One region of the Undibacterium sp. FT79W genome, then DNA from elsewhere that is predicted to be linked to it. Evidence: predicted binding sites of a transcription regulator. Region 1 holds the regulator's gene; the other holds the start of a gene.
What was found. The regulator sigma-54, encoded in region 1, starts transcription at its own class of promoters, with help from an activator protein. The targets are predictions, from matches to a motif close to TGGCANGNAANCTGCTTT.
Positions count from the first base shown of each region.

Region 2: the regulator sigma-54 is predicted to act here: its motif matches at 2,860-2,877, upstream of H8K38_RS06200 (TorF family putative porin).

Region 1 is NZ_JACOGB010000005.1:49,639-55,634, reverse strand. It holds gene lptA (lipopolysaccharide transport periplasmic protein LptA) at 1-450, shown strand, start outside; gene lptB (LPS export ABC transporter ATP-binding protein) at 452-1,204, shown strand; gene H8K38_RS09935 (RNA polymerase factor sigma-54) at 1,216-2,697, shown strand; gene hpf (ribosome hibernation-promoting factor, HPF/YfiA family) at 2,807-3,151, shown strand; gene H8K38_RS09925 (enoyl-CoA hydratase/isomerase family protein) at 3,301-4,395, shown strand; gene H8K38_RS09920 (ABC transporter ATP-binding protein) at 4,748-5,476, opposite strand; gene H8K38_RS09915 (ATP-binding cassette domain-containing protein) at 5,487-5,996, opposite strand, start outside.
Region 2 is NZ_JACOGB010000003.1:164,962-170,957, reverse strand. It holds gene H8K38_RS06215 (hypothetical protein) at 1-1,341, opposite strand, end outside; partial or broken gene H8K38_RS06210 (YifB family Mg chelatase-like AAA ATPase) at 1,464-2,336, opposite strand; gene H8K38_RS06205 (accessory factor UbiK family protein) at 2,352-2,591, opposite strand; gene H8K38_RS06200 (TorF family putative porin) at 3,026-3,772, shown strand; gene H8K38_RS06195 (P-II family nitrogen regulator) at 3,787-4,125, shown strand; gene H8K38_RS06190 (ammonium transporter) at 4,147-5,721, shown strand; gene H8K38_RS06185 (lipopolysaccharide assembly protein LapB) at 5,920-5,996, opposite strand, start outside.

The sequences.
Region 1 (5,996 bases):
GCAGATCAGTTTTTAAATAATGGTAAAACCAATGTCAGTACATTTTCAGGCGATGTCGTGGTAGTACGCGGCACGCTGAAAGTCAAAGCAGAAAAAGCCGTCGTGACAAAAAGTGCGGATGAATTCCAGCACGTGGTACTGACCGCCAAACCCGGTGCCAAAATCAGCTTTCGCCAAAAACGCGATGGCGGTCCGGATCTGTGGGTCGAAGGCGAATCAGAAAAAGCCGAATACGATGAAAAAACTGAGTTTGTAAAATTTCTGTCCAAAGCGCAGATTCGCTATCTTGATGGAAGCAAAGTCACTCAGCAGCAAGAAGGTGAATTCCTCTCTTACGACAGTAAAAACGATGTCTTTGTTGGCGTCAATTCCAGCTCAGGTCAGTCAGTTTCAGGTGGCGGTCGCATCAAAACCACGATACAACCAAGAACTGAAAAACAGGCAAATTAAGATGGCATCAAAAGACAGTACGCTGACCGTGAAAGGTCTGCAAAAACGCTATGGCGCGCGACAAGTGGTGCGTGATGTCTCGCTGTTGGTGAGAAGCGGTGAAGTCGTCGGTTTGTTGGGGCCGAACGGTGCAGGTAAAACCACCTCTTTTTACATGATCGTCGGACTCGTGCCTTCGGATTCCGGTGAGATCAATATCGACGATACGAACGTTTCTGATTTACCGATACATCAGCGCGCCGTACTCGGTCTGTCGTATCTGCCGCAGGAAGCGTCGGTGTTTCGCAAGTTGACGGTGGAAGAAAATATCCGCGCCGTGCTCGAACTGCAAAGAGACAAAGAAGGAAAATTTTTGTCTGAGAAAAAAATCCGGCAACGTCTGGATAGTTTGCTGACCGATCTGCAGATAGAAAAAATCCGTGACAGTCAGGCGCTTGCGTTATCGGGCGGTGAACGGCGCCGGGTTGAGATTGCGCGTGCACTCGCGACGAACCCGCGCTTTGTTCTGCTCGATGAACCTTTTGCCGGTGTTGATCCTATCGCCGTCATTGAGATTCAACGGATTGTCCGCTTCCTCAAAGAACGCGGCATCGGCGTGTTAATCACAGATCATAATGTGCGCGAGACACTCGGCATTTGCGACCACGCCTACATCATCAATCAAGGCTCGGTATTAGCCAGCGGCAAACCCGACGATATCATTCAGAATGAGTCCGTGCGACGCGTCTATCTCGGAGAACATTTCCGGATGTAACGGGACGCATTATGAAACAAAGCCTGCAACTACGTACTTCTCAGCATCTTGCACTGACGCCTCAACTGCAGCAATCAATACGGCTGTTGCAACTGTCAACGCTGGAACTGCATCAGGAGCTGGAAACACTGCTGATAGAAAATCCTATGCTGGAGCGTGTCGACGATCCTATGGACAATGCGGTTCGCTTACTGGCGGACGGTGCGATCAATAACACAAGTACGACACCGGATGCAGGCATGGAAAGCGCCGCTCAGGCTGACAACAATACGCCGCAAGAAGCGACAGCCGACGCCGATGTACCAGTCAACGACAGCGTCAGCGCTAACGAGGAAGAATGGAGTTTTAACGACGCGCCTTCCGGTGCATCTAACAGTGACGAGGATGAAGGACGTCCGCAACTGGAAGCGGCGCACATCAGCTTACGCGAATACTTGCTCGAACAGATGCGTCTGACGCTCAGGGAACCGCGTGATCGCGCGTTGCTGGAACTGATCATCGACACCCTGGATGACAACGGCTATCTGACAGAAAGTCTGGAAGAAATTCATGCCGGTCTGCCGATAGAGTTGTTGATTGAAGAAGATGAATTATCGTTTGCGCTGAAGATGCTGCAGAGTTTCGATCCGCCCGGTGTCGGTGCCAGAAATTTATCAGAATGTCTGGCGCTACAGGTCAGGCGTCTGCCAAAAATTCCTTTTGTCACCCGTCGTCTTGCACTGGCCGTGGTAGAGACTCAGCTGACTTTATTTGCACAGCGAGACTTCACTAAATTAAAAAAAATATTCGGCTGCGACGACGAAGATTTACGCGAAGCACAAGCAGTCATACGACAGTGTGAACCACGTCCCGGCATCACATTTGCCACCAGCAGTTCCGACTATGCAGTGCCTGATGTGATCGTCAAAAAAAGTGGTAATGGCTGGCAAGTTTTACTGAATCAGGATGTGATGCCGAAACTGCGCGTCAGTAGTATGTACGCCAATATCATGCGGCAAAACCGTGGCGAAGCAGGACTGGGAACGCAGTTACAGGAAGCACGCTGGCTGATCAAAAATATGCGTCAGCGTTTCGATACTATTTTGCGTGTATCGCAAGCGATAGTTGAAAGACAACGTAACTTTTTTACGCATGGTGCAGTCGCGATGCGCCCCCTTGTTTTGCGCGAAATAGCTGATACACTAGGTCTACACGAGAGCACTATTTCTCGTGTGACGACCCAGAAATACATGCTGACCCCGCATGGTATGTTTGAGTTGAAATATTTTTTCGGCAGCCATGTCGCGACGGAAACAGGGGGTGAAGCATCTTCCACAGCGATACGTGCACTCATCAAGCAGTTGATAGGAGCAGAAGACCAGAAAAGCCCACTCTCTGATAGCAAAATTGCAGACATGCTGGGCGAACAGGGCATGGTAATAGCCCGACGGACCGTTGCCAAATACCGTGAAGCCCTGAAAATTCCGCCAGTGAGTTTGCGTAAATCTTTGTAAGACGTCCTTGTAATCACGGTTTGAATTGCTATATATGATTTAGCTCAACGCAGTAAAAACGAAATGAGCTTATCGTTAATAGCAAGTAATATCACTATAGGAGCACAGTATGAATCTCACCATCAGTGGACATCACGTCGAAGTCACTCCTGCCATTCGTGAATATGTACATACCAAGCTGGAACGCATCCGGCGCCACTTTGATCAGGTCATTGACATTACCGTCACGCTGACCGTCGACAAACTGAGCGAAAAAGAGAAACGGCACAAAGCCGACATTGACCTGCATATCAGCGGTAAAGATATTCATGTTGAAAGTCTGGCGCATGATTTGTACGCAGCCATTGACACACTGATTGATAAACTGGATCGTCAGGTGATAAAACATAAAGATAAAGTCCAGGGTCACGATCGCGATGCGATCAAACATATCCCCGATCCTGCATCGGCATAATCGCCAACCCCGCGCTTAACGGGACTCCAAAACAAGGACGCCAACAGCGTCCTTTTTTGTTATCTGTTTTTTGTTATTTTTGTCGTACTGACGATGTGCAAACAGGAATAAAATGAATGCCCTGTCACGACTATGTTAATGGTATCTACATGAGCGAATACGTAATCACTTCCGTTAAAAATCAGATCGGCTACATCACTCTCGACCGCCCCAAAGCATTGAACTCCTTATCACTGGAGATGGTGCGCGCACTCACCGCCACTTTATTGGCATGGCGAGACGATACAACGATCCGTGCAGTATTCATTCACAGCAGTAGTGAAAAAGCATTTTGTGCCGGTGGCGACATCCGTTTTTTTTATGATGTCGGCACAGCCACACCGAGCGGTGACAGCGCCCTGCTTGAAGATTTTTTTACCGAAGAATATGCGTTAAATCATTTGATACATTTTTACCCCAAACCCTACATCGCGCTGATGAATGGTGTGGTGATGGGTGGCGGTATGGGCATTGCGCAAGCAGGTGAAAATTGCCGTCTGCGCATCGTTACCGAGCGTACAAAAATGGCGATGCCGGAAGTGAACATCGGCTTATTTCCTGATGTCGGCGGCAGTTATTTCCTGTCGCGAACACCGGGTGAAATCGGTACTTATCTCGGTCTGACTGGCGACATCATCGCCGCCACAGATGCCTTGTATGCAGGCCTCGCCGACGTCTATATTCCGACGTCCGAGTTACCGGCATTACTGTCCATGCTGGAGACCAGCAACGCGCAGGATATCCGCCTGGCGATACGTGAATTTGCTGCGCCATTTGCGTCGCAGGCCGATCCGGCCAGCAGCAAACTCGCTACGCAGAGCGCCTTGATCGATCAGTTTTTCAGCGGCAACAACGTGCTAACCATCGCAGAAAAATTAAGCAACAACAGCGATGCATTTGCCCAGCAGACACTGGTCACGATGGAGAAGCGCTCGCCTTTACTGATGTGCGTCACTCTCGAACAACTGCGGCGCGGTGCACGTCAGAATGTGGCTGACTGTCTGCGCATGGAACGCACCATGGTGCGTCATTGTTTCAAGCACGGAGAAGTGCTGGAAGGTGTGCGAGCCTTAGTGGTCGATAAAGACAATATGCCGCAATGGTCGCCCGCGCATCTGCGCGATGTGAGTCAGGAACAGATCACACAGTTCTTTACCGAAGTGTGGCCGGCACACGCACATCCGCTGCGCCATTTGCAGGGTTAATAGCGGACAGGTTTCTAAGCAACTTCACTGACAGATTTACTGACAGATTCGCCAGCACATTTTTTCCGGCATCAGCACAGCAGCGCGCATCACGCAATAAAGTGATGGGCGCTTTTTCATGGAACGCTGCTTAAAAAATGTGGCTGTATTTCTATCGCATCCGTGTTTCAGTATCAGATCACGACAAATCCTGCAACGAAGTATCAGGAAATTCCATTCTGAGCATCAAATATACTCCCCCCAGTATATGTAAACCACCCTTATTTTCTGCTGACAATAGGCCGATTTTATAAAAAAAGAGGGGGAGTATGTGAACTCCCCCTCTTTCAATTTCATTTTTGACTTACTTCATTTAATGATGTGAGCCGCCACCCAGATACGCCGCTTTCACTGCCGGATCATTTTGCAATTTATCGGCTGGACCATGCACCGAGATGCGGCCATTTTCCAAGACGTAGCCGTAATCAGCGACGGCAAGTGCGGCGGCAGCAAACTGTTCAACCAGCAACATGGTGCGGCCTTCCTGCTTGAGTCGCTGGATGATGCGAAACACTTCATCCACCAGTATCGGCGCCAGCCCCATCGAGGGTTCGTCCAGCAAAATCACTTCCGGATTCAGCATGACGGCGCGCGCCATCGCCAGCATTTGCTGCTCACCACCAGATAAAGTACCGGCCAGTTGGTGACGGCGTTCACGCAGGCGCGGGAATAATTCCATCGCTTTTTGCAGATCGCTCTCGATATCGCCACGCGGGCGCGAACGGGTAAAACGCGGAAACGCGCCTAGCAGTAAATTATCTGTTACCGACATCGTGGCAAACACACGCCGACCTTCCGGTGAATGTGCAAGGCCAGCGCGCGCGATCTTATGCGAATCCAAGCCGGTCACATCTTTACCATGCAAAGTAACGGTGCCTTGTTTCGGTTTCAGCATGCCGGAAATCGCGCGCATGGTCGTGGTTTTACCGGCGCCATTCGAGCCTATCAGCGTCACCACTTTGCCCTTAGGCACGTCCAGCGAAATACCATGCAAGACTTCCACCTTGCCGTAAGCCGCGTGTAAATTTGAAATACTTAACATACTGATCTCCTCAGGCGGTGGCGGTCGATGGGGCAGCAGACCCCAGGTCATCACTGACGCTGCCACCGAGATACGCTTCAATTACTTTCGGGTCTGCCTGCACTTCGGCTGGCTTGCCTTCAGAAATTTTCTGACCAAAATCGAGCACGGTCACGGTATCGCAAATCGACATCACCACGTCCATGTGATGTTCAATCAGAATGATGGTGATATCGTGCTCGCGGATTTTACGAATGATCGCGATGAGGTCTTTGATGTCCGGTGCGGTGAGACCAGCCGCAGGCTCATCCAGTAACAGCAACTGTGGATTCAGACCCAGTGCGCGACCAATTTCCAGCAAGCGTTGTTTGCCGTAAGGCAGATTCCGCGCTTCTTCATTCGCCAGATCAGCCAGACCAACAAAGTTGAGAATACTCGCCGCCCGTGCACGCGCTTCGCGCTCTTCACGCAGATAACGCGGGCTGTGTATCATCACGTCAAACACATTGCTGCGGAAAGTATTGTGCAAACCGACCAGCAC
Region 2 (5,996 bases), on a different contig from region 1:
ACTAAATCCATCTTTGAAAGTGAACCATGACAATGCTTGAATCAAATCAGGCCGGGTAGTTTGCAACCGCAACATGGCCTCCCACATATCTCGCACCATCCCATGTGATTCAAAGACTGGCCTAGCATGAATTGATGCGTATCCCACTCCTTTTCCGCTACTATGTGTTTCACCACCAGATACTGTGGATGGCATGGGAGTATCACTTTTCGGCCCCGCAACTGTGGTTGCTTGTTCAGCTCTTACATCAATTACTGCACGGGACTCCCCAAGGATTTCGAAGTCTGGGTCTTGGATCTCCATTGCGCCTGCCTCATGGTCTGGTTCCAAGTCTCCGGTGAGATCAACAATGTCTGGATATTTTACGAGCACACGATCAGGCACTCCAGCCCAAGCTTCAGGGCTTCCTTCGGGTGCTGGTTTCTCCGCATCACGGCTATTCTCGCGCGAACGCAAAATGAGCAAGCCTTGCGGGTCGCTCATTCCAACAACTTGCAGTGCTAAGAATGATTTCCCATTATCAAAAGGGATGCCAGCTACGCTTAGCTCCGCTGGTCCTTCAAACCAAGGAGCCACCTTAATAAATGCAGGATACTTCTGTTGGGGATCATGCATTGCCTCAATTTGGGCGTATATACCCTTTGCTTCTCTCTGCGTGTACGGGTCGTATTTTGTATGTGCGAGAAAAACCACGTCCCCCTTTACTAATCGTTTGCGCAGGCGCACTTGCCATTTTCCAGGCTCATCCGGCGTATCGAGTGGGGCATAGAGTCTTTCCATAACACTGTCGGCCTGCCCCTGCCATCTATATGTCGCCAAAATGCGTTTGACTTCGCCAGACCGTCCGTAGCATCGAGAGAAAAACTCAACGCATGGGATTAGCAGCTTCCCGCCATTTGCCAAGTCAAACTCGATAAGCCAATTTTGGTCGTTTTCATATTGAAGTTTAAAGGTCTCAGGCTCAAAAGGCGGTGCCTGACGCATTCTTCTGGCATGCTCTAAAGATGTGAAACGCCATGCGCCTGCCGTGAAGTCGACCTGGAACCGGTCTTTCGTCCATTGAGTTTCGGCTTGGCAGACGTCTCCCTTCCAGACTGAACCGATACGTACTTGACCAAGGGCGGTGAGCGGAATTCGACGTGGGATCACCTCGTCAGAGACAATGCCCGCAACCAATCTTCTGAATATCACAAGCACGTGTGGTTGCGACGAGTCCATCCTATTCTTATAGAAACCGGAATACCACCATGCAATTAAAGTATCGTTCCCGGCCAACAAGGATTCCTTTAGCCGTATTGCTTTATTAACACGTTTGAATTTCTGTTTGAATTGAATCGCCATAGGTATGCGTCATGTTGGGCTTCCTGCGAACGTACATGCAGGTTGACTTGGATGACTATAGTTTTCCATAAGGCAATTATCGCAGCTATTTCAGAAATGTCGCATTTATTTCGGAAAGTCACACCACCGCCGCCAACCAGTGCCACGGCAGAGGCTGTATGGTGAGGTGCACGAAAAGGGCGCGATTTCCATTTATCGATAGAAAAACCCGAAGTCAGGGATTGTACTGCGGCTGATTCCAGCGCTTCCTGATCCGTCATTGACGGCAGTATTCCGGGGAAGCGGGCAGCCAGCATAGATTTCCCCGTTCCTGGCGGCCCTACCATGAGCACAGAATGATTTCCTGCTGCGGCAACTTCAAGCGCACGTTTTGCCTGTAACTGACCTTTGACTTCGGAAAAATCAGGATAGGTGCGACGTTGAATTTCAGCCTGCGGGCGATGCCGTTGCAGCTTGTTTTCTTCGTCAATGGCGGCGAAGTGAGCGCAAACCTGAAGCAATGAATCTGCCGGATAAATAGCCGCTTCCGTCACCAAAGCCGCCTCATCGGCATTCGCTCTGGGTAAAATAAATGCGGGTTTTGTATGTCCGTCAGCCGTACTTTTGCAGATCGCGAAGGTCATCGCCAGTGCGCCACGGATGGGCCGTAATTCACCGGACAGTGATAATTCACCGGCGAATTCGTATTGTGCGAGTGCATCTGCGGGTATCTGTCCGGATGCGGCCAGGATACCAAGGGCGATAGGCAAATCGAAACGACCGGATTCTTTTGGCAAATCTGCCGGCGCCAGATTGACAGTGATTCTTTTTGCCGGAAATTCAAAACGGGCATTTTGTAGTGCTGCCCTGACGCGGTCTTTGGACTCTTTTACTTCTGTTTCTGGGAGACCAACGATAGTAAAAGCAGGCAAACCGTTGGCCAGATGGACTTCCACCGTCACTTGCGGAGCGTCCATCCCATTGAGTGCGCGACTTTTAAGAACCGCCAGCGACATATCCGGAACGCCCTGTTATTCCGTTATCTGCGCTTCTAAAGCCGCGACACGCGCTTCCAGTGCTTCGAGCTTACTGCGCGTCTTGGCCAGTACTTGTGCCTGTATATCAAATTCTTCCCGGGTTACCAGATCCAGTTTAGAGAAACCCTGAGTCATGATGGCTTTGACGTTTTTTTCTATGTCTTTGGCAGGAGAGTTTTCCAGCGCCTGACTGATTTTTGCCTGTACATCACTGAAGAAATTTTGCTTATCCATCATATACCTGCCTGTATTTGTAAGTGAGTTTGCGATTGCACATTACTAGTGCGAAAAAAGTGCAGCCATAAAACACATTGCGCATCCCGCGTCAAAACGGTGCGAGATGGAGCGCCAGTATTTTATTTACCACTTCGCTATTAAACAGAAATCATAGCGTAAAGCCGCGGATGTGCCCACCAGCGTATTCATTTGATTGTATTCCTATACCTGATTGTTATACCTCTATGACTGCACTACAGGCGGGCTGTATGTGAAAAAGTACAGTTGGCACGACTTCTGCTAATAGTGAAGCGTTCGTAACTTTTCGAAGTTCATTTCCTGCATGGCCACGAACGATCTTCTGGCTTTGCGTACCGGTGGTTGATGAAGTGAGTTCAGTCCAGTTTCTTATACAAATCGATGTTTACTATATATAAACAAGGGGAAGCATAATGAAAAAATCAGTACTCGCCGCTGCAGTGACCGCAACATTGTTAAGCAGTTTCGCTTACGCAGATGAGCCAAAACCAGACAATGAATTGAGTTTTAACGTTGGTGTTGCCAGTGAATATCGTTATCGTGGTATCGCGCAGACACGTCTGGATCCAGCGTTACAAGGCGGCGCTGACTACACTCACAATCCTAGCGGCTTTTACGCTGGTACATGGTTATCGACCATTAAATGGGTAAAAGATGCCGGTGGCAGCGGTGATGTTGAGTGGGACATTTACGCCGGTAAGAAAGGCGAAATCACTAAAGATGTCAGCTACGACGCCGGTGTCCTGACCTACGTTTATCTTTCTAACGGTCTGGATAAGGTTCCGGGCTTTGTTGATGCGAACACGACTGAAATCTATGGACAGATCGGCACTGGCCCTGTGTACGCGAAGTATTCTCACTCCGTTACAAATCTGTTCGGCTTTGTGAATAGCAAAAACAGCGGCTACCTTGATCTGGGGGCAAACATTGAGTTACCGGATGCCTATACCCTGAACTTGCATGTCGGTCGCCAGATGATTAAAAATAATTCGGCGTCTTCGTATAACGACTGGAAAGTGGGCGTCACGAAAGAATTCTTTGGTGTGAATTTCAGTCTGGCCGCAGTCGGTACTAATGCTGACAAAAAACTGTATGTCACCCCAGCAGGCAAATTTACCGGTAAGACTACCCTGTTGTTGACCGCTGTAAAAACTTTCTGAAATGAGAGAACAACATGAAACTGATTACTGCCATTATTAAACCGTTTAAGCTCGACGAAGTCCGCGAAGCTTTATCAGAAATGGGTGTGCAAGGAATTACTGTGACTGAGGTGAAAGGTTTCGGCCGTCAGAAAGGGCATACCGAGTTGTATCGCGGTGCCGAGTATGTCGTCGATTTTCTGCCAAAAACAAAGATTGAAGCAGCCGTGGACGATGCGATTGTGGATCGTGCAATTGAAGCGATTGAAAGCGCTGCACGCACTGGAAAAATCGGTGACGGCAAGATTTTCGTCTATGACTTGCAACAGGTTGTGCGTATTCGTACCGGTGAAACCGGCAACGACGCACTCTGATCCGCACACTAGGGAGTTCATATGAAAAAAGTACTGAAGAGCATGCTGGTTGCGGGAGCATTTCTCGCTTCCATAGGAATGACAGCGGGTGCGTGGGCTGACGATGCACCAGCCAAAGCGGATGCCATTGCCGCATCTGCGGTCGCCACCAGTGCCTCGGCAGCAGCAGTGACGGAGGCTGCGGCTGCTTCGGTGGCGGCACCAACGGCAGCACCAGCCGCGGCGGTCGCTTCTGCGGCAGATGCCGCACCGGTGGCTGCTGCACCTGTGCCAAATAAAGGCGACACCGCATGGATGCTGGTTGCTACCTTGCTGGTGATTCTGATGACCTTGCCAGGTCTGGCATTGTTCTACGGTGGTCTGGTTCGTTCTAAAAACATGTTATCGATTTTGGTGCAGGTTTTCATGATCTTTGCCGTGATCATCGTTTTATGGTGCATCTATGGTTATTCGCTGACCTTTACCGAAGGCGGTAAGTTTATCGGCTCGTTCGACCGTCTGTTCCTGAAAGGTATCTGGGATCCTGCTAAGGCGACATTCTCCACTGCCGCAACATTCAGCAAAGGTGTGGTGATCCCTGAGTTTGTGTACGTCGCGTTCCAGGCAACTTTTGCAGCTATCACTTGCGCGCTGATCATTGGTGCATTTGCTGAACGTGCAAAATTCACTGCGGTATTGTTGTTCGTGGTGTTGTGGTTCACCTTCAGTTATCTGCCTGTCGCCCACATGGTCTGGTTCTGGACTGGCCCTGATGCGATTAAAGATGCAGCAACGCTGGCAACTGAAACTGCTAAAGCAGGTTTCCTGTTCCAGAAAGGTGCACTCGATTTTGCTGGCGGCACAGTGGTTCATATTAATGCCGCAGTAGCAGGTCTGGTCGGTGCTTTCCTGATTGGCAAACGTGTTGGTTACGGTAAGGAATCGATGGCGCCGCATTCTCTGACGATGACCATGATCGGTGCGTCTTTGTTGTGGGTGGGCTGGTTTGGTTTCAATGCTGGTTCAGCATTGGAAGCTGGCGATATCGCAGCGCTGGCATTCATCAATACCTTACTGGCAACCGCAGCAGCGACAGTATCCTGGGTCTTTGGTGAATGGATGTCTAAAGGCAAGCCATCCATGCTGGGCGGCGCATCCGGTGCAGTTGCGGGTCTGGTTGCTATTACACCAGCATGTGGCTTTGTCGGACCGATGGGTGCATTAATTATTGGTTTGCTGGCAGGTATTGTCTGCTTGTGGGGCGTGAATGGCCTGAAACGTCTGATCGGTGCGGATGATTCTCTGGATGTCTTCGGTGTACACGGCGTTGGCGGTATTCTCGGTGCTCTGCTGACTGGCGTCTTTGCTTCGCCATCCTTAGGCGGTCAGGGTATTTTTGATTACGTCGCTAACAAAATGTCTGCTGATCCTTACTCCATTATCGATCAGGTAACGACACAGGCAACAGCGGTCGGCGTCACAATTCTGTGGTCGGCTGTGGTTTCCGTGATCGCGTACAAACTGGTTGATCTGGTAGTTGGTTTGCGTGTCCCTGAAGATGAAGAACGTGAAGGTCTCGATATCACCAGCCATGGTGAGTCTGCCTACCACTCTTAATACAGGAATGAAATTGTTGTAGTAAAGCTAGTATCCTCAGTGCATGAAACAGAGCGCATGCGACTGATTTACAAGCGGTTTGGCCACACAGCCAGACCGCTTTTTTTTTGCTTGCAAGAGACAGTGAATGACGAATTGGAAGCGAAAAGAAACACCGGCAAATGTGCCGGTGTTTTTGATTCGAATGAAGTCTGTATTTTATTTTGCTTCAGCAGGACGAACGTAAGTCCACAGGCGGGCAAGGTCAGCGGCGCCATCTGTACCCTGAATGGATT